One region of the Priestia aryabhattai genome, then DNA from elsewhere that is predicted to be linked to it. Evidence: riboswitches for the same ligand, from Rfam matches in the RefSeq annotation. Region 1 holds a riboswitch; each other region holds the start of a gene.
What was found. A riboswitch is a leader RNA that binds a small molecule or an ion and turns the genes downstream of it on or off. The one in region 1 is predicted to bind S-adenosylmethionine.

Region 1 (7,373 bases):
TTCAGCAATTTCTTCTGTGCTATGTGTGTCCACCCATTTTTGTGCTTTATAAATAGCTCGAGTAAATTTAGCTGCTGCTTCAGGGTTATCTTTTAAATAGCTTTCTTTGGCCATAAATGTTGTATAAGGAACTGTTCCTGATTCTTTTCCGAAGGAAGCAACGATATGTCCTTTTCCTTGTTGCTCTAAAATACTAGCCGTTGGCTCAAATAATTGAACGTAATCTCCAGTACCAGAAGCAAAAGCATTCGCAACGTTAGCAAAATCAATGTTTTGAACGAGTTTTACATCTTTTTTAGGATCAATATTATGCTGTTTCAGCACATATTCCCCCACCATTTGCGGCATGCCGCCTTTGCGCTGACCAAGAAACGTTTTGCCTTTAAGTTGATCCCATGAGAATTGATCAACCTTTTTACGCGCTACTAGAAATGTTCCGTCGGTTTGGGTTAGCTGTGCAAAGTTGATGACGGGATCACTAGACCCCTGTGCATATACGTAGATTGAAGTTTCGGAGCCGACTAAGGCGACGTCGATGCCGTCAGATAAAAGTGACGTCATCGTCTTATCTCCGCCCCACGTTGTTTTTAAATCTACCTTTAGTCCTTCTTCTTCAAAAAAGCCTTTTGAAATAGCAATGTACTGGGGAGCATAAAAGATAGAGCGAGTTACTTCACCAACACGAACCGTTTGTACAGATGTTGTTTTGCTGCAGCTAATTAGTGGAATGAGTAAAATCATAATAGCAAGCAAAGAAAAGAGCCATTTAATTGGTTTCATAAAGCAAACCTCCTTAAAAGAATAAAATATTTTATGATAATGTATGTAAGAAAGTAGAAGAAGGTGAGTGCCTATATAACATGTGGAAAATCAAAGAAGTATTAGTCAACGATTGAAAGTACACCTTAGCGGGAGAAAACAGGCTAGTTATATAAAGAATGGAGGAAAAAAATGAAAGATGGAACAATTCTTCATAAACAGCGTTTCCCATCACCAAACCCTCGCGTGGCGCTGTGGGTGATTACATATGCATGTCAAGGGCTTAAGATTAAAGGAATGCTCGCAGAGCCAAAAGAAAAAGGGATGTATGACGGCTTTTTATACTTAAGAGGAGGTATTAAGAACGTAGGAACCGTTCGTCCTGCTCGACTCATTCAATTTGCTTCTCAAGGTTTTATTGTGATGGCTCCGTTCTATAGGGGAAATCAAGGAGGAGAAGGAAACGAAGATTTTGCAGGAGATGATCGTTACGATGCTTTTGCAGCTTACGATTTACTGAAGCAGCTGCCCAACGTTAACCATGACCGCATTCATATCTTTGGGTTTTCAAGAGGGGGAGTGATGGCTTTACTCACAGCAATTGAAAAAAACGACAGCCGTTCTCTTGTGTTGTGGGGAGGCGTCACGGATATGGTGCTGACATATGAAGAAAGGGAAGATTTAAGAAGAATGATGAAGCGGGTGATTGGAGGAACTCCTGCTAAATATCCTGAAAGATACGAATGGAGGACACCTTTGCATCGTGCTCATCTCGTCGAGCCGCCGGTCTTGCTCATTCATGGTTTAGAAGATAAAAACGTGTCGATTGATCATTCCTATCAGCTCGAATCCAAACTAAAAGAGTCCAATAAAAAAGTTACCAGCTGGTACTTTGAAAACTTTCCACATGCTTTTCCACCAAAAGAAAATCGAGAAACGGTGAAGAAGTTAACAAAGTGGATGAAAGCGCAATAAAAGATATGCTACGATAGAAAAAACAAGTAGAATAACAGTGAGGAGTGAGAAAAAAATGGGGATGCCACTAGAATTAAATACAATGATTGTGACAAAAGGCAACGAAAAACGTGTAACGGATAACATTTTTCAAATTGAGAAAAAAGGATATCGTTTGTATCCGTTAGATATTCCATTAAACATTCACAAAACGAAAAATGGAGAATGTATTGGAACTGCTGTTGTGCGTAAGGTAGAAATGGAGCAGGAAAAAACCATTGTCACATATGAACTGACAAAATTATATTCGACTAACTAAAAAACCGATCGTCCATAAGACGATCGGTTTTTTATTAGACTCTAGGTCCGCCTAATGTTGAAATGTCAGATGCTACATCATTAAAACGCTTGAAATTAGCTTTGAATTTAGCGGCAAGCTCAGTTGCTTTTTGGTTATAAGCTGTTGCATCGTTCCATGCTTTAGAAGGCTGAAGCACTTCATCAGGAACTCCCGGAACATGAGTTGGAATCGATAAACCAAAAATAGCATCTGTTACTGTTTCGGTATTAGCTAGTTCTCCTTCAAGAGCTGCTTGAACCATAGCTCGAGTGTAACTTAACTTCATTCGTTCACCCACACCGTATTCACCGCCGGTCCATCCAGTGTTTACAAGGTAGACATTTACATTATGTTCATCGATTTTCTTTCCTAGCATTTCTGCATAAGTTGTTGGAGCAAGAGGTAAGAAAGGCTCACCAAAGCATGTAGAGAAAGTAGCCTGCGGCGATGTTACGCCGCGTTCTGTTCCAGCTAACTTACTAGTATATCCGCTCAGAAAATGGTACATCGCTTGTTCTTTTGTAAGCTTGCTGATTGGAGGCAAGACGCCGAAGGCATCAGCAGTTAAAAAGACAATAGCTGTAGGGTGCCCAGCGACGCTTGGCAATACCGTATTATCAATAGAGTCAATTGAATAAGCGGCACGAGTATTCTCTGTTAAACTATTATCATTGTAATCTGCTACTTTCGTATTTTGATTTAACACTACATTTTCCAGTACGGCGCCGAAGCGAATTGCATTAAAAATTTGCGGTTCTTTTTCTTCAGAAAGCTGAATGCATTTCGCGTAGCAGCCTCCTTCAATATTAAATACACCAGAGCTTGACCAACCGTGCTCGTCATCTCCGATTAAACGACGATTTGCATCAGCAGAAAGCGTTGTTTTACCCGTTCCAGATAAACCAAAGAATAATGCAACGTCACCTTCTTCTCCTACGTTAGCAGAACAGTGCATGGATAGAATATTGTTTTGAGGAAGCAAGAAGTTCATCACTGAGAAAATAGATTTTTTCATTTCACCAGCGTACTCAGTTCCTCCAATTAGCACAATGCGCCGCTCTAATGAAAGAATAATGAAGGTTTCAGAATTCGTCCCGTCTGTTTCAGGATCAGCTTTGAATGTTGGAGCTGCTACAATTGTAAACGGCTTCACATCATCATTTGTTTTTTGTTCAGCTGAAGGGCGAATGAATAACTGCTGAGCGAATAGGTTGTGCCATGCAAATTCATTAACTACTTGAATTGGTAACTGATACTTTTTATCAGCTCCAGCATATCCATTAAAAACAAAAAGTTCATCCTGCTTCTTTAAGTGGGTTAAGACTTTTTTGTATAGCGCATCGAATCGCTGAGCAGAAATTGGCTGATTGACAGGTCCCCATTCAACCGTTTTTGAAGACACAGCATCGCTTACAATAAATTTATCCAAAGGAGAGCGACCTGTATATTTTCCGGTTTCGACTGACACAGCACCTGTAGAAGTCAGCGTTCCTTCGCGTCGAGCTAGAATTTTTTCAACAAGTTGTGGAACAGATAATTGGTGTTTTGTTGTTTTTAATTGAAGCAAACCATTTAATTCGATAGACATATCAACAGTACTCATGTGCACTACCTTCCTTTTTTAGCTATTATTTATTCATTAATGTTTGAAATTTATAATTAGTATAACACATTTATTTAATTATTCTATACTATTTAACTAAAAATGTTTGTGTATTATAAAAAAATGTACGTTATACCTATTTTAGACACATATATATGTGCTAGAAGCGAAAAAAGTGAAGTTATTTCAAGTGAAAGTCTCTTTTTGATCTGTCTTGTTAACCAAACTTAGTGATCATTCTTAATAAGGTGTACTATTTTGAAATTTGAGTATGTTACATTAAAACAGATTCAAACGTAAAGAGATGATTTCCATTTGAATGTTGTTGACAGTGAAGCGCTTTTTCATGTATTATATGTCCTTGAACGGATACTCTCTTATCCCGAGCTGGTGGAGGGACAGGCCCTGTGAAACCCAGCAACCATCGTCATTTTTTTGTGTGGACGATAAGGTGCTAACCTGATGCAAGGGCACAACCTTGATCGATAAGAGTGAAAGGCTTATGTAGAATTTGATACCTTTCCTCGATACAAGGAAAGGTTTTTTTATATTTTTTAACGTGTAATGAAAATAAGGGAATGAGTACCGTATCACAATGTATCGTATTTATAAGGAGGAAAACTGATGTCAACACAACGTCGTCTGTTCACGTCAGAATCTGTTACAGAGGGACATCCCGATAAAATTTGTGACCAAATTTCTGACTCAATTCTTGATGCTATCCTAGCAAAGGATCCAAATGCTCGTGTTGCTTGTGAAACAAGCGTAACAACTGGTTTAGTTTTAGTAAGTGGTGAAATTACAACTTCTACTTACGTGGATATTCCTAAAACAGTTCGTGAAACAATTAAAGGAATTGGCTATACTCGTGCAAAATACGGATTTGATGCTGAAACTTGTGCAGTATTAACATCTATCGACGAGCAGTCAGCTGATATCGCTGCTGGTGTAGACCAAGCGTTAGAAGCACGTGAAGGTCAAATGTCAGATGAAGAAATCGAAGCAATAGGAGCTGGAGACCAAGGGTTAATGTTTGGTTATGCATGTAACGAAACAAAAGAATTAATGCCTCTTCCAATTTCATTAGCTCATAAACTTGCTCGCCGTCTAACAGAAGTACGTAAAGAAGAAATTCTTCCTTACCTTCGCCCGGATGGTAAAACACAAGTAACAGTTGAATATGATGAAAACAACAAACCTGTTCGCATCGATACAATTGTTATTTCAACTCAGCATCACCCAGAAGTAACGTTAGAGCAAATTCAACGTAACTTAAAAGAATATGTTATTAATCCAGTTGTGCCAAACGAGTTAATTGATGAAAATACAAAGTATTTCATTAACCCAACAGGACGTTTCGTAATCGGCGGCCCTCAAGGAGATGCTGGTTTAACTGGTCGTAAAATTATCGTTGATACTTATGGCGGATATGCTCGTCACGGCGGCGGTGCATTCTCTGGTAAGGACGCAACAAAAGTAGACCGTTCAGCAGCTTATGCAGCTCGTTATGTTGCGAAAAACATTGTAGCAGCTGATCTTGCTGATAAGTGTGAAGTACAACTAGCATATGCAATTGGTGTTGCACAACCAGTATCTATTTCAATTGATACATTCGGTACAGGAAAAGTTTCTGAAGAAGTACTAGTAGATGTAGTACGCAAAAACTTTGACCTACGTCCAGCAGGCATCATTAAAATGCTTGATTTACGTCGCCCGATTTATAAGCAAACAGCAGCTTACGGTCACTTTGGTCGTACAGATGTGGAGCTTCCTTGGGAGTTCACAGACAAAGCTGAAACATTAAAAACTCAAGCTTTAGCTAAATAATAAAAAATCTCCGTGAAAACGGAGATTTTTTTTATGCCCATTGAATATCTTCAGCGGATTTTTCTACGACATCTTCATATTCTGAAAGCAAATGCTGAAAAATGGCATCCCATGATTGAGTAAGAGCATAGTGTCTCGCTGCATGGCCAAAGTGAAGCCGCTGGTGCAAATCATCGAGTAAACCTGTAATAGCCGAACCGAATTCTTCTAAGGAGTGAGGTTTGCAAAGGTAGCCATTTCGCCCGTGCTGAACCATCTGTTTAACTCCTCCTGCATTTGCTGCCACCACAGGAGTTCCAGAAGCAAGAGACTCCAGTACAACATTTCCGAAGGTTTCTGTTTCTGAAGGAAAAACAAACAAATCAGATGATGAATAGATATGAGCAAGTTGCTTACCTTCAAGAAAGCCTGTAAATGTCATATGCTCAGATGCTTGCTGCTGCATTTGTTCCTTTAAAGGGCCGTCTCCCACAATAACCCAGTGAATTTGATGGCGGATATGATCAGGTAGAGATCGTGCAATTTTCAGTAAAAAATCAGCGTTCTTTTCTTTAGCTAATCTTCCTACATACGTTAAAATGTAGGGTTTTTTAATATTATATTTAATACGAATATCAAAGCGGTCATAGTGGGGATGAAATAATTTGTGATTTACCCCTCGCGACCAAATAGCTACGTTGTGAAACCCTTGTTCTTCTAGCTGCTGTTTGGTCACTTCAGAGGGAGCGAATATTTTTTGCACAGGTTTATAAAACCATTTCATATATTTTTGCAGTGGTACACGCATCTTCTCAAGTTCATAGTGAGATAAATAATCATCAAAATTGGTATGATAAGAGCCGACAAGAGGAACACCTAATCTTTTTCCATAATAGGAGCCGCAAAGCCCCATTGTAAAAGGAGTGGCCAAATGAATAAGAGAAGGATTGAATTCCTGCAGCTGCTTTTTAATTTTTAGAACGTTTGGCAATGAAAAGCGGCTGTTTGGATAAAGGAAAAACGGCATGCTAGGCGAACGGTGAACATACGTTGAAAATGAACGGTCATGAGCAAATTCAGGAGCAAATACCTGGATGGGAATTTGCTTTGAATTGACATACTGAGTAAATTGATAAAGTGTTTTAGCAGCACCGTTAACTTCCGGAGCAAATGTATCCGTAAATAAAGCAATTCTCATTAGTATTCCTCCTATCAATTATGTTAAAAATATGTTCAGTGAAACAGCACCTGAAAAGATGCCCAGTATCAGGCCTACCATGACATCCGTCGGATAGTGCAGACCGAGATAAATTCTTGAAATTCCTACCGTTACTGCAAGCGGCAAAAGAACGGCAGCGAAGGCTGGATAAACAATCATAAGAGGGGTAACCAACGAAAAAATAGCTGTTGTATGCCCAGATGGAAATGAATGATCTTTTAATGGATTTTCTAATACTTTTGTATGTTTTAATTGAATATAAGGTCGTTGTCTCGGATATAGTTTTTTAGCAATGGCGACAGGAATATGACTAACGGCTAAAGAAAATGCACAAGCGTAAGCGACGGATGAAGGGTGCAGAAATAGCAGCAAGCACGCTATCACAATAGTAAACGTGGCTCCGCCGGCGTGAGTTAGTAAACGTAAAAATCTATTTAAGTGCTTTCGATCAAAATGTTGGTTTACACTTTTGAATAATCGGCATTCGGCATCGTATACATACTGAATTAACTTGGTTTTCATAGAGTCGCTCCCTTTTCAATAAATACGCCTTTATTATTCAGTTTAATCTTTAATTGTGGAGGCAGTACTAAAACGATGTAAATTAATATGGAAATTTCTTTACAATTGTGGGGAGAATAGAACATGATTGGAGAGTTTGTGGAGATACTAAAAAAATTCCCTCAGTATGA
Region 2 (7,373 bases), on a different contig from region 1:
TACGATTACATTGCCTTCTAAACCTAGAAAAGCTAGTTTCAAAGACGGATCGGTATGTGGTAGTGTTTCGATGAGCTCTAATCCCACTTTTTGTGTATAAAACTCAATAGATTCTTCTATATCCTTTACTTGAACGCCTACATGTTCAAATTTTAAAATTGCCATATGCATCACCCGTATCTATAGTATGTAAAAACTATGAAATATATTAAAGAGAAAGGATATAGAAGTCAAGATAGGGCTGCTTATCAGGAAAGGGCTCTTAAATCATATTTTTGCTGGAGTGAATAGGGTAGAGGCTTCCATCAAGAGCAAACGAAATTTTACCTGTTTCTTCAGATACAACTAAAATTAATGCATCCGATTTTTCCGACATTCCAATGGCTGCACGGTGACGTGTTCCTAATTTTTTGTTCCTTGAAATAATAGACGAGAGAGGTAAAACATTAGCAGCTGAAATAAGCTGATTGTTTCTAATTAGGACGGCTCCGTCATGTAAGGGTGTCCCTGGATAGAACAGCGTCTCAACTAGCGTAGCGCTGACAGGAGCTTGAATAGGCATTCCTTTTTGAATAAGAGGGTCTACATTTTGTTCCCGTTCAATGACAATTAAAGCGCCGTGACGTTTCTCAGAAAGGTTATGAATAGCTAAGGACAGAGCAGCATATTCAAATGTATAAGGCGATAAGTAATGACGCAAGTAATAAGAGGCGGCCGTAGCTTGAACATCTTGAAATAACCTTCTCATCTCCTCAAAATCACATAGGATACAATGATCACTCGTGTCTAAATGTTTAATTAAATTAGAGGCTTCAGTTGAAATCTGCTGTAAATATGTTCGCACGTTATTTTTAATTGTATCGTCTAATTGAAAGGGTGGTCTCTCCATCTTATACAGCTCCTATCTGTCAGTGTTATCTGTAATGTGTGCTAATGGGGGTGAATTATCCGTAAAGCTTACAAATCCCTTATTAATTTTATAGAGAGATTTATTTTGTGTTTTATTTAGCAAGAGAATATAAAAAGTTGGAGAAAAAAGAAAGCGTTTCATAAACTGATATGTTCACATTTGGGTTAAATTTACATATGTTGTTTTAAATAAAAGTATAGATATTTCTGTGAATTTAAAGTATAGTTTTCTTATCGGATATATGATTTTTAATGTTGACAAATATTCTAAATATGCTAAAATTTTTAAAAAATGCTTATCAAGAGTGGTGGAGGGATCTGGCCCGCTGAACCCCGGCAACCTGCTTAGCAAGGTGCTAATTCCAGCAAAGTGTGTATCATTTTGAAAGATAAGGTGAAAATTTATTGCCTACCCAGTCTTTCAATATGGAAGACTTTTTATTTTGATATAGCGCAAGCAATAATTTAAGGAGGGACACCAATGACTGTAACCCCGACTTAAAACAAATCTTTGAACACGTCGAAGCAAAGTAAGAATTAAATAGTTTCGCTGACTAGACACACTAGAGGCGGTTTTATCCAATTCTAGTGGGTAAAACCGTCTTTTTTTATTGGATAACGCGGATAACTAAGAATTGGAGTGAAGAAAATGGCAGATTTATATACGTACGAAAACTGGAGCGATACATTTCCAGAGTTCGACAGTGAAGATGAAACAAAAGGAGCCCTTTCAGCATTGCAGTGGGCGTATGATACCTACGGAGATTCAATTATCTATGCATCAAGCTTTGGGATCGAAGGAATCGTGTTAATTGATTTAATTTCAAAAGTGAAAAAAGATGCTGAAATTGTCTTTTTAGATACAGGCGTTCATTTTAAAGAAACATATGAAGTGATTGATGCAATTAAAGAACGCTTCCCTGATTTACGTATTCATATGAAAAAACCGGATTTAACTCTTGCAGAACAAGCTGAAAAACATGGAGATGAGCTTTGGAAGAGTCAGCCTAACCTATGCTGTCAAATTCGAAAAATCATCCCATTAAGAGAATCTCTTGCTCCTTATGATGCGTGGATTTCTGGTTTGAGACGCGAGCAGTCTGAGTCTCGTGCCAACACGAATTATTTTAATAAAGATGAGAAATTCAAGAAAGTTAAAGTTTGTCCGTTAATTCATTGGTCTTGGAAGGAAATTTGGCGCTATGTGTATAAGCATGATTTGCCATATAACAAACTTCATGATCAAGGCTACCCAAGTATCGGCTGTGAGCCTTGTACCGCACCTGCCTACAATGTAGACGATTTACGTTCAGGAAGATGGGCAGGTACGCAAAAAGTTGAGTGCGGATTACACGAATCTTAAATACGAAAGAGCTGAATAAATGATGCTTTTATATGTTGCCTTTATCATTGCACTTTTTTTTGCAATGAATATTGGGGCAAGCGGTGCAGCAGCTGCTATGGGCGTTTCATACGGCTCCGGTGCGATTAAAAAGCGAAGAGTGGCCCTGTTCATCTGTGCTATAGGTATTGTGCTTGGAGCCATTACCGGAGGCGGTGAGGTGGTGAAAACCATCAGTTCAGGTATCATACCTGAAAAATTACTGTCAGTAGAGTTAGTTATTATCATTCTGGCTGCTGCAACGCTGTCACTCTTTTTCGCGAATTTGATTGGTATCCCTCTATCAACAAGTGAAGTAACAGTTGGCTCAGTTGTTGGAGTAGGAGTAGCTTATCAATCTTTGTATGTGGAAAAACTTTTAGTTGTCATGTCTTTTTGGATTATTGTTCCGCTAGTTTCATTTGTGATTGCTTTTTTGATTGGAAAAGTGATAAAGCGCAGAGCGCATAAAAAAGAAGCAGAGGGAAAGTGGAAAAGAGTTTTAACGATTTTAGTTATAGTGACGGGATTCTTTGAAGCTTTCTCAGCTGGAATGAACAACGTGGCAAATGCTGTCGGTCCTCTAGTAGGAGCTGGATTAATGGATGCTAAAACGGGTGTTGTATCAGGAGGGTTGGCGGTCGCGCTCGGAGCTCTTTTACTAGGCGGCCGAGTTATTGAAACAAACGGAAAAAAAATTACTCGCTATTCTGTAGGAGAAGGGTGTATTATCTCAGGTACTGGTGCTTCTCTTGTCACAGTCGCTTCATTGTTTGGTTTACCAGTACCTCTTACACAGGTTACTACGTCTTCTATTATTGGAATAGGCGCAGCGAAAACGGGATTTACGAAAGAACAGCGCGAAGTGGTTATTCAAATGTTGAAGGTTTGGGTGGTATCGCCTGTATTTTCACTCGTAATCTCATATGTTCTTGTGAAATTAGTACTTGAAAGCGACTTATATTCATTTATGGTGCTAGCTAGCGGATGTATTGCCACAGCAGGTATTCTAAGCTTAGCTAGAACGACTAGAAGAAAAAGAGCAAGCTTGCAGTCGGAAAAAGAAAAAATGACTGCTTAATTCAAGTGCTTTTTATTATATTGTGTTAATTATTTAAGGAGGATTTTACAAAATGACAACAATTCAAGCACACGGTGGAGAATTAATTAATTTATATCAACCAACATATGACTACACTTCACTAACAAAAGAAATCGAAGTAGATAACATGGCTCTAAGTGACTTAGAACTAATTGGAATTGGTGCTTACAGCCCAATTACAGGGTTTTTAGGAGAAAAAGATTATCAATCAGTTGTTGAAAATATGCGTCTAGCAGATGGAACAGTATGGAGTATTCCTATCACTCTTCCTGTAACAGAAGAGCAAGCTAAAGAATTAAACATTGGCGACAAAGTAAAACTTGTTCAAAACGGCGTAACGTATGGTGTTTTAGAAGTTTCTGAAGTATATACGCCAAATAAAGAAAAGGAAGCAGAAAACGTGTACCGCACAGCAGAACTTGCTCATCCTGGCGTGAAAAAAATGATGGAACGCCCAAATGTATACGTAGCAGGTCCAATCGTACTTGTAGAACGTACACCTAAAACGCGTTTTGAAAAGTATTACCTAGATCCAACTGAAACAAGAGCAGCATTTGAAGAACGCGGTTGGAAAACGGTTGTTGGATTCCAAACTCGTAATCCTGTTCACCGTGCGCACGAATATATTCAAAAAACGGCATTAGAAATTGTAGACGGCCTGTTCTTAAATCCTCTTGTAGGAGAAACAAAGTCAGACGACATCCCAGCAGATATCCGTATGGAAAGTTATGAAGTACTTTTAGAGAACTATTATCCTAGCGATCGTGTAGCTTTAGCAGTTTTCCCTGCTGCGATGCGCTATGCTGGACCTAGAGAAGCTATTTTCCATGCAATGGTTCGAAAAAACTTTGGATGCACGCATTTCATTGTAGGCCGTGACCACGCTGGTGTTGGTGACTACTATGGAACATATGATGCACAAAAAATCTTCAGTAACTTTACAGCAGATGAATTAGGAATTACACCTTTATTCTTTGAACACAGCTTCTACTGCAAGAAGTGTGAAGCGATGGCATCAACGAAAACATGCCCTCACAGCAAGGAAGATCATATGATTCTATCTGGAACAAAGGTACGTGAAATGCTTCGTAACGGAGAAGTGCCACCAAGCACATTCAGTCGTAAAGAAGTAATTGAAGTGTTAATTAAAGGATTAGCAAAACAAAAAGTATCTTCAAAATAAGGAGCGGTTGAAGTGAGCAAATCAACAAACATTACGTGGCATGATGCTGGAATTACAAAAGAGGAAAGACGCGAGCAAAATAATCATCACAGTTTTGTATTATGGTTTACAGGTCTTTCGGGTTCAGGTAAATCTACCGTAGCAAACGCAGTGGCAAAAGCGCTTTTTGATAAAAATATTCGCAACTATGTATTAGATGGTGACAATGTTCGTTTCGGCTTAAATAAGAATCTAGGGTTTTCTGCTGAAGATCGTACAGAAAATATTCGCCGTATCGGTGAGGTTTCTAAGCTATTTGTAGACAGCGGTCAAGTGGTACTAACAGCATTTATTTCTCCATTCCAAGAGGATCGCGCTCAAGTGCGTGAGATCTTAGAGGGGAATGAATTTTTGGAAGTATACGTGGAGTGTCCGTTAGAAGAATGTGAAAAAAGAGATCCAAAAGGCCTTTACAAAAAAGCAAGAAGTGGAGAAATCCGTGATTTTACAGGAATTGATTCTCCGTATGAGTCACCGGCTAACCCTGAATTAACAATTAATACAAGCACACAGTCTGTAGAAGAATGTGTACAAACTGTTATTGAATATTTAGCTAACCGAAAATTTATCTAAATGACAGCGGACTTTGTCCGCTGTTCTAATTCAAATTAAAATGTGGGAGCACTGCGGAGACGTGGAAATGATGGAAGGGTGAAAGGCATTCATGGGGAAAGTATATCTAGTCGGTGCAGGACCAGGAGATCCAGATTTAATTACATTAAAAGGGTTGAAAGCAATTCAGCAAGCAGATGTTATCTTATATGATCGTTTAGTGAATAAGGACCTGCTGGAGTATGCTAAAAGTGATGCAGATATCATTTACTGCGGAAAGCTTCCGAACTACCATACTCTCAAGCAAGAAACAATCAACAACTTTTTAGTGAAATTCGCTAAAAAAGGAAAAATTGTAACGCGCTTAAAAGGCGGAGATCCATTTGTATTCGGACGCGGAGGGGAAGAAGCAGAAGCTCTCGTGCAACAGGGCATTTCATTTGAAATTGTTCCAGGAATTACATCAGGTATCGCAGCCGCTGCTTATGCAGGAATCCCTGTCACTCACCGGGAATACAGCGCAAGCTTTGCTTTTGTAGCAGGCCATCGTAAAGACAGTGAGCATGATGCAATCAAATGGGATAGCCTAGCCAAAGGTGTAGATACTCTTGCAATTTATATGGGGGTGCGGAACTTACCGTACATTTGCCAACAGTTAATGAAACATGGAAAAACTTCAGCTACGCCAATTGCATTGATTCACTGGGGAACATGTGCGGACCAGCGCACTGTAACTGGAACTCTTGGTACAATTGTTGATATTGTTAAAGAAAAACAAATTGAAAATCCAAGTATGATTATCGTTGGTGAAGTTGTAAATTTTCATGACCGATTAAATTGGTTTGAGAAGACTGGACAGCATTACTATTCGTATGCACAAGAAGCTTACTAAAGAGGTTGATTATATGGATGCAGTTTTATATGTTTGCCATGGCAGCCGCGTAAAAGAAGGCGCTGATCAGGCAGTTGCTTTTATTGAAAGATGTAAAAAAAATCTAGATGTACCGATTCAAGAAGTTTGTTTCCTAGAACTAGCTTCCCCTACTATTGAACAAGGATTTGAAGCATGTATTGAACAAGGTGCTACTCGTATTGCAATTGTGCCTCTTCTGTTATTAACAGCTGCGCATGCAAAGCATGATATACCCGAAGAAATACACCAAGTGTATGAACGTTATCCACAGGTAGAAGTGCTGTACGGAGAACCGTTCGGCGTGGACGAACGAATTGTTGATATCTTGGTAGAGAGAATCAATGAAACCAATGTGGATAAGCAAGAAGATTCGATGGTATTGTTGGTCGGCAGAGGAAGCAGTGATCCTGCTGTAAAAAAAGATTTTAACGAAATAGCTCAACTGCTAAAAGGTAAAGGAGCTTTTAAAGAAGTGAGCACATGCTATTTAGCTGCCGCTGCACCTAATTTAAAAGAAGGCCTACACCTTGCTAAACGAACTTCGTATAAGCAAGTATTCGTTCTTCCTTACCTTTTGTTTACCGGTATTTTAATGAACGAAATTAAGGAAGAATTGGAGCAGTTATCAACAGATGACCAGCAGTTTATCTTAGCCAACTACCTAGGTTATCATGATGGACTTGCACACATTTTAAGTCATCAAGTAAAAACGTTATTATTGAGTAAAGGAAATCAATACGATGTATACCGTTATGCTTGATTTAAAGGATCGTTCGGTCTTAGTAGTTGGAGGCGGAACAATCGCAACTCGTAGAATTAAAGGTTTTTTACAAGAAGGAGCAGCCATTACAGTGGTTGCTCCAACTGTTTCAGCTGAAATAAATGAGTGGGAAGCTAAAGATCAGCTACGTGTAAAAAGAAAAAAAGTAGAGGAAGAAGACTTACTGAATGTTTTTTTTATTGTTGTAGCTACAAATGATAAAGCTGTGAATAAGTTTGTTAAGCGGCATATTAAAAATGATCAGTTGGTTAATATGGCCAGCAGTTTTTCTGATGGAAATATTCAAATTCCTGCACAGTTTTCTAGAGGGAGATTATCGCTAGCAATATCCACAGATGGCGCTAGTCCTTTGTTGACAAAACGAATTAAAGAAGACTTATCTTCAAATTATGATGAGAGTTACACACAGTATACACAGTTTTTGTATGAATGCAGAGTTCTTATCCACAGATTGAATGTGTCAAAGAGCCGTAAACATGAGTTATTAACAGAAATTATCGATGATCAATACCG
Region 3 (7,373 bases), on a different contig from region 1:
TTGAGGCAGCTTCTTCAGGTGTAAAACCTTTGTTTTCTAATGTAATTAATTGTTTTAAATCATTTTCCTGCACTTGTCTTATAATCATTGGAACGTTTCCTTTCATTTAAAAGCTACTATTATATATAACTATCTCTTTCTACTATATATAAAAACGTTCAAACAAAAAAGGATTGACCTCTGCATAATACAGAATTCAATCCTACTTCATTTTTTAATGAACGTCTTGATTATTTTATAAATGCACCAAACGGCTTGCCCACTGGAAGCACAACTTGACCATAGTGAGTATTTAATACAGCCGCTGCAGATCCATAGAATGAAAACAGAGCAATCAATAGCTCTGACACTGCTGCTAGTAAGTGCGTATATTCATATGACACACCAAATGTACTGAGCGATAATCCGATAAATAAGAAATCAATTAACACAAAAATAATAAATAATACTTTATGAGTGCCCATTGCTCCGACTGTCATAAAAACGCTGAAGATAAAGTAGCCTACAAAAGCAAATGCGAGCTGCTTCGGATCCGCTGCTTTTGCTAGCGCTTCCCCAAATGCTCCAAGCTGAATAAGCCATGTCATGGCTACACCTAACCAAAATAACCCGAAGGCACCAAAAGCAGTTGCGCCAAAGGTATTATTATGTTTGAAATCTTGAATAGACGCGATTAACTGTCCTATTCCGCCTAAAAAAATCGCCCATGGCAATACCAATGAAACACCATCGGTTACCCCAAGCTTTTGAAACGATGCAACGAGTGTCACCATGGCAAGTCCGAATAGGCCTAGCGCTGATGGATCAGCTGTTACAATTTTAACGTGCTGTGTGCTGTTGTTACTCATGTTGTACCTCCCTGATTTTAAAAACACTTTAAAAAGATACAAAAATGTACGGGAAGTGTCAATGGATATTTCTGGGCTTTTAAAACCCTATAAAAACAAGCAGTGTAGCCTCTACACTGCTTGTTTTTTGATTCCTTACGATTGAACGTTTTGCAATAAATTTTGTCTTGTTTGCTTTGCTGAAGCAACCATGACTTTTAAGGCTTCGACCGTCTCACTGATTCCTCTTGTTTTAAGGCCGCAGTCGGGATTAATCCAAAACAATGTAGGATCAAGGACCTGCAAGGCGCGGTCGATGTTTCGCGTCAGCTCTTCAAGCTTTGGTATGCGCGGACTGTGGATATCGTACACGCCAAGTCCGATTCCTTGATTGTACGTATGTTCTTCAAACGCATAAATTAATTCACCGTGGCTTTTAGACGTTTCAATGGAAATCACGTCGGCATCAAGCGCTTTGATGGCATCGATAATCTCTTCGAATTCTGAATAGCACATATGCGTATGAATTTGCGTATCATTTTGCACGGATACCGTGGCTAGCTTGAACGCATACACCGCGGCGTTCAAGTAGTTTTCCCAGTTTTCTCGTTTTAACGGCAGTCCTTCACGAAGCGCCGGTTCATCCACTTGAATCATCGAGATGCCTTGACTTTCCAGTGCTTCCACTTCTTTTCTAAGAGCAAGCGCAATTTGATTTGCCACGTCGTAGCGCGAGATATCATCACGCACAAACGACCAGTTTAAAATCGTAATTGGACCCGTCAGCATTCCTTTAACCGGCTTATTTGTTAGAGATTGCGCATAGACCGTTTCTTTTATCGTCATCGCCTGCTGATAGAATACATCTCCGTATATAAGCGGCGGCTTTACGCAGCGAGAACCGTATGATTGCACCCAGCCAAACTTAGTAAACTGAAAGCCTCCTAATTTTTCACCGAAGTACTCAACCATGTCCGTTCGTTCAAACTCTCCGTGCACAAGCACATCTAAGCCGATGTCTTCTTGAATTTCAATCCATTTTTTTATTTCATCGTTAATGTACGCTTCATACGCTTCATTGCTTAACTCACCTTTCCGCCACTTCATACGCTCGCGTCGCACTTCTTTTGTTTGCGGGAAGCTTCCAATTGTTGTGGTTGGAAGAAGCGGCAGTTGAAAAGCCTCTTTTTGAACGCGCTGACGTACGTCAAACGGTGCTTGACGCTCCGCTTTATAGCTGAGTTGCTTCAGCGCTTCTTGCACGTCCTGATGATTTCGGAAAGATGATTGATTTAATGCTTGAATGGCCTGTTTGCTTACATTTATCTCTTCTTGTATTGTTTCTTTTCCTTGCTGCACCGCTTTTGTTAACAGCGTGATTTCCTTCAGCTTTTCATCTGCAAAGGATAGAGCGTTCTTTAAAATTGGATCAATGGTTTCTTCGCTTTTCACCGTGACAGGAACATGTAATAGACTCGATGAAGGCTGTAGGATCAAACGGTCTTTTGATACTACTTCTTCAATTTCACTAAGCGTTAAAATCTGTTCGTCCAAATTTTCACGCCAAATGTTTCGTCCGTCAATAACTCCTGCCGCAAGCACTTTATCAGTTGGAAAACCATATTTATTAAGCGCAGTGAGATTTTCTCCGCGGTCATGTACAAAGTCTAAACCAATTCCTTGAACAGGAAGAGACACAACTTCTTTGTAGTAATCAACGCTGTCAAAATACGTTTGCAAAATAACCTTTACGTTCGGTGCCGCTTCATTCAAAGATTGATAGACTTCTTTGTACAACGCCAGGTCTTCTTTTGATAGCGTTGTAGATAAAATCGGCTCATCCATCTGTACCCACTCGACGCCTTCTGCCTGTAGCTCAGCTAAAATAGTCGCATAAAGAGGAACAAATTGTTCAACTATTTTTTCAAACTCACTTTCTTTATACCCTTTCGACAGCTTCACAAATGTCACTGGCCCTAAAATAACGGGCTTTCCTTTGATATTTAGCTTTTGTTTTGCTTCTTTGTAGAATTGAAGCGGGCGATTTTCTACAAGAGCAGGCTTTGCTTCGTCAAGCTCTGGTACGATATAGTGATAATTTGTGTTAAACCATTTTGTCATCGTAGATGCTACTGCACCTTTTGTACCTCGCGCTATGTCAAAATACGTTTCAAGCGATACCGGCCCTCCGTCATAATTGAAACGTTTTGGCACCAAACCAAACATAACCGCTGTATCTAACACGTGATCGTATAAGCTAAAATCGCCGACTGGAATCAATTCAATTCCTGCGTCACGCTGTTTTTTAAGATGTTCAAGGCGAAGAGCTTCAATTTCTTGCAAAAATACATCTTTCTCCAGCTTTCCTGCCCAAAACTGCTCAAGCGCTTTTTTCCATTCTCGTTTTTCACCAATTCTTGGATAACCTAAGTTTGAACTTTTTACACTGCTCATTTTTTCCACTCCCTGTAGTTTCTTTTTTTCCGCTAAACTAAAAAATCTCTCTTTTCGAAATGAAAAGAGAGATGATACGCATCGTTAACTAGAGTTGAGATAGCCTGTTTTTCTCAACACGTATTCCTCACTCCTCTCTATATCCCGTAGAGCTTAAGTGCATACAACAGGCAGGTCTCCTGACTTAGGTTCATCGCTTCCTATCCCTTCCCATTTCAGAATGAAACAGTGGTTAATAAGTTGCTCCCCATTACAGTGGCGGGACCGCGCCGGATTTTCACCGGTCTTCCCTTTTAAGCTGCGTACATTCGTTACACAGCACCTGATGCATTTTTATAAAATTGTTACATTCAAAACAGGATTACATAAAATAAAAAGCCTCTCTATTCGTAATAGAGAGGCATAGTATCTATGAAATCCTCTCTTATTTGTCAAAGCTATACGCTTTGCAGGATTTAGCACCTTTTTAACAGGATCGTTAAATGGTTGCCGGGCTTCATAGGGCCAGTCCCTCCGCCTCTCTCAATAAGAGTTTTAATTTTTTATAATGTTTTGAATGTAGAGTTATCTTAACACCTTAGATTTACATTGTCAAAAGAAATTTCAAAAAAATCAGTTTTCAGGAGGTGCTGACGCTAATTTTTGCCTTAACATTTTGTAATCATCTTTTCGATGTGTTTCAATTAAGTCTTTTGCTCCTTGATGGTATCCTGATGAGTAAATGTACTCTACCGCTGTTTCAATAAGTTTTCTCTTTTCCTCGGCACACTCCCGGTCCATTAAAGGGAACAGTCTACCTAAAAGGTCATTTAAATCTTCTTTAATAAAACGATCAAGTCCTTCTTTCATCTTTTCGTTTGCCATTATAGCTCCTCCATTTGCTGTGTATGTTCTAAGCCTCTATAAACAGGTATTTCACTGTAAATTTTCAGATAAAGTTAAGTCGTTAAACAGTATATCAAGTGAATGTTTTGCTTCAATTACATATGTAATACAAATATATGACAAATAAAGAGGATATATCATCATTCATTATCTATTATAATGTTTGACTGAGCCTTCTGCTACAAGGTTTCTTTAAGAATTATGTAGAATATGCCAAAAGTCTTACTGTAAATCATAGAAAGACTTTAAAAAAAAGATACCTTTATCGTATCTATGAATCATTCACATTACGTAAAAAAAGAATCCTTTGCTGAGATAGCAAAGGATTCTTACATTTAAAACGTTTACGACAATTAGACGTATTTATTACGCTCAACCGGACTCAAAGAATTTCTTTCAGAGCGAGCTGCCATGTCCGTTTCAATTTGCTCTAGGCTCCGTCCTTTTGTTTCGACAACTACAAAACGTATGAAGAATAATCCGAGAATACAAATGATCCCGAAAGTTGAAAAGATAACGCCTAAGCTAAACTGATCAGCTAAAATAGGGAACACAAGCCCAACTGCCAGTGACCCCGTCCAGTTAAAGGCAGACGAAATCCCAGCACCGATTCCGCGTACAGAAAGCGGGAAAATTTCCCCTACAATGATCCAAGTAAGCGGCGCCCAAGAAAACGCATAGCAAAGGATGAAGCAGCAAAGTGCAATTAGCGTAACCCAGTTAACTACGGCTTCATTAACACCTACTGCTCCAAGAATAGCCGGTGTAAAAAAGGAAAGGGCCATTCCCGCTCCGCCAACCGTAAGAATGGTACGGCGGTTGTATTTATCAACAAACTGCAGAAAAATAAGTGTTGTCACGACGAAGATTACCCCAACAATGACCGTAAAACCAGCTGCTACCTGCGGGGCTAAACCCACTTGACGGGCAATGCTTGTCGCATAATAAACAATCGAGTTTGCGCCTTGAATCTGTTGAAAAGTTGCCATTCCGACGCCAATAATTAAAGCTAAACGAAATTTTTTATGAAACAGCTGTTTGATGCCTGATTCTTCATGCACAGCTACGCTTTCAATTTCAGACACTTCAGCTTCCACTTCAGCTGCTGAGGGACGAAGCGTACGCAAAACTTCACGCGCTTTATCTCCCATCCCATTTTTAATTAAGTAGCGAGGTGACTCTGGAAGCTTTATCATACCGATGCATAATACGACCGCAAAAATACCGGCGCTGCCAAGCATTAGTCGCCAGCTGTTTGGAACCGGCTCAAAAATAAAGGCTACGATATAGCTTAATAATAGTCCAATTACAATCATTAATTGGTTCAAACCCGAAAGCTTCCCGCGAATATTAGCAGGTGCGATTTCTGACATATATGCAGGAACTAAAGAAGAAGCCGTTCCTACTGCTGTACCTAAAAAGACGCGAGCAATCGTTAACGTAATTTCCTCTGGTGCGATGGCTGAACCAATTGAGCCTAAAAGAAAGATGATAGAAGAAATTAAAATTAACTTTCTTCGTCCAAACTTATCCCCTAATAAACCGCTTAAAATGGAACCGATAATCGCTCCGCCCATTAAAGACGAAACAACAATTCCCAGCCACAGCGGACTTAAATGAAATGCTTGACGGATATGACCTTCTGCACCAGCAATAATCCCAATATCATAACCGAATAAAATACCGGCAAATGAGCCGAAGAAGAAGATAAACTTACTTGATACTTTACTCATGATTATATATCCCCTTTTTATTGTCTTAGTTTTGCTACCTATCACATGAATTTAAAACGCTTTCATTCTTTCTTAAAAACGACTTTCTTTCACGAATAGTCCACACGATTAGTGAAAGCTACATCATATTTTCATTTCCAAGGAAGCAACGCTCCCTTGGAAATAAGAATGCTTACTTAATAATGACGTACTCTAAATTAACAAGCTTTGCATAGCTTACAATTTGATCCGTGGTTAAATTTAATGAAAGTACCGTATGGTGACCGCCTCCGTTTTCAATCCACGCTTTAACGCCGTCTTGGAAGTTTGGCTTAATGTTCCAAAGCACGCGCGCCACCGGAAGATTTGGAGCTGGAGCTTCCGGCTCAAATGCGGATACTTCGTTAATTAACAGCTTGTAATGCGTACCAAAGTCAGCCATGGAAACCACTACGCCTTCGCCTTGTTTACCGTCAAATACTAAGCGGGCCGGGTCTTCGCGGTTGCCGATTCCTAGCGGAGAGACGATTAGTTTTGGCTTGTTTGTTGCTAGCGTTGGGTCTACTTCAAGCATGTGTGATTGAAGCACTGACTCACGACCGGGAGCTAATTCATACGTGTAGTCTTCCATAAAGCCCGTTGACTGATTATGGCTCATCACTTTGAGTAAGCGGTCAAGCGCGGCTGTTTTCCAGTCTCCTTCACCAGCAAAGCCGTATCCCTGTGCCATCAAGCGCTGTACTGCTAGACCAGGAAGCTGTTTCATGCCGTACAAATCTTCAAAGTTAGTGGTAAAAGCGCTGTAGCCGCCTTCATCAAGAAAACGTTTAATCGCAATTTCATAGCTTGCCTGTACTTTTACGCTAGATTCCCAATCTTCTACACGATAATCACCGTAAACAAATTCATACGCGTCTGCATATTCGGCAAATAAATCATTGATTTCTTCTTCCGTAACGCCATTTACATATTGAACAAGGTCACCAATTCCAAAGTAGTCAACCGTCCAGCCAAATTGAATTTGCGCTTCAATTTTATCTCCTTCCGTTACTCCAACGTTACGCATGTTGTCACCAAAACGCGCAACTTTAATGTTAAAGCTTTCATTATAAGCAGCCGCTACATCCATCCATTGTGCAATTTGCTGCTGTACTTCAGGGCGCTCCCAGTAGCCCACTACGATTTTATTTTGCTTGTTCAAACGCGCGTTGATAAAACCGTATTCACGATCACCGTGAGCAGATTGATTCAAGTTCATAAAATCCATATCAATGGTTTCCCAAGGAATGCTTTCATTAAATTGTGTTGCCAAATGAAGCAGCGGTTTTTGTAATAATTTTGTGCCGCGAATCCACATTTTTGCAGGTGAGAACGTATGCATCCACGTGATCACACCGGCAACTTCATCTCGGTAATTAACTTCTTTCATCATCTTTGTGATTGTATCAGCATTAACAGCTAAATCCTTCAGCACGAGCGGATAAGGTAAGATACC

Region 2: it holds a riboswitch for S-adenosylmethionine, as region 1 does, so the genes downstream of both, M3225_RS22845 (phosphoadenylyl-sulfate reductase) here and metK (methionine adenosyltransferase) in region 1, are expected to answer to the same signal.
Region 3: it holds a riboswitch for S-adenosylmethionine, as region 1 does, so the genes downstream of both, metE (5-methyltetrahydropteroyltriglutamate--homocysteine S-methyltransferase) here and metK (methionine adenosyltransferase) in region 1, are expected to answer to the same signal.

What each region holds. Positions count from the first base shown of each region.
Region 1 is NZ_JAMBOQ010000001.1:1,232,468-1,239,840, reverse strand. It holds gene M3225_RS06375 (ABC transporter substrate-binding protein) at 1-780, opposite strand, end outside; gene M3225_RS06370 (alpha/beta hydrolase family protein) at 952-1,734, shown strand; gene M3225_RS06365 (DUF2584 domain-containing protein) at 1,790-2,032, shown strand; gene pckA (phosphoenolpyruvate carboxykinase (ATP)) at 2,067-3,656, opposite strand; SAM riboswitch class I at 4,031-4,148, shown strand; gene metK (methionine adenosyltransferase) at 4,281-5,483, shown strand; gene M3225_RS06350 (glycosyltransferase family 4 protein) at 5,515-6,660, opposite strand; gene M3225_RS06345 (phosphatase PAP2 family protein) at 6,679-7,203, opposite strand.
Region 2 is NZ_JAMBOQ010000005.1:357,462-364,834, forward strand. It holds gene M3225_RS22835 (VOC family protein) at 1-165, opposite strand, end outside; gene cdaS (sporulation-specific diadenylate cyclase CdaS) at 263-889, opposite strand; SAM riboswitch class I at 1,203-1,305, shown strand; gene M3225_RS22845 (phosphoadenylyl-sulfate reductase) at 1,559-2,272, shown strand; gene M3225_RS22850 (inorganic phosphate transporter) at 2,292-3,371, shown strand; gene sat (sulfate adenylyltransferase) at 3,424-4,575, shown strand; gene cysC (adenylyl-sulfate kinase) at 4,588-5,187, shown strand; gene cobA (uroporphyrinogen-III C-methyltransferase) at 5,279-6,058, shown strand; gene M3225_RS22870 (sirohydrochlorin chelatase) at 6,072-6,839, shown strand; gene M3225_RS22875 (NAD(P)-binding protein) at 6,820-7,373, shown strand, end outside.
Region 3 is NZ_JAMBOQ010000002.1:36,244-43,616, reverse strand. It holds gene M3225_RS06785 (GNAT family N-acetyltransferase) at 1-106, opposite strand, end outside; gene M3225_RS06780 (acetate uptake transporter) at 231-848, opposite strand; gene metE (5-methyltetrahydropteroyltriglutamate--homocysteine S-methyltransferase) at 984-3,281, opposite strand; cobalamin riboswitch at 3,434-3,622, opposite strand; SAM riboswitch class I at 3,703-3,813, opposite strand; gene M3225_RS06770 (hypothetical protein) at 3,894-4,145, opposite strand; gene M3225_RS06765 (sugar porter family MFS transporter) at 4,520-5,899, opposite strand; gene araA (L-arabinose isomerase) at 6,072-7,373, opposite strand, start outside.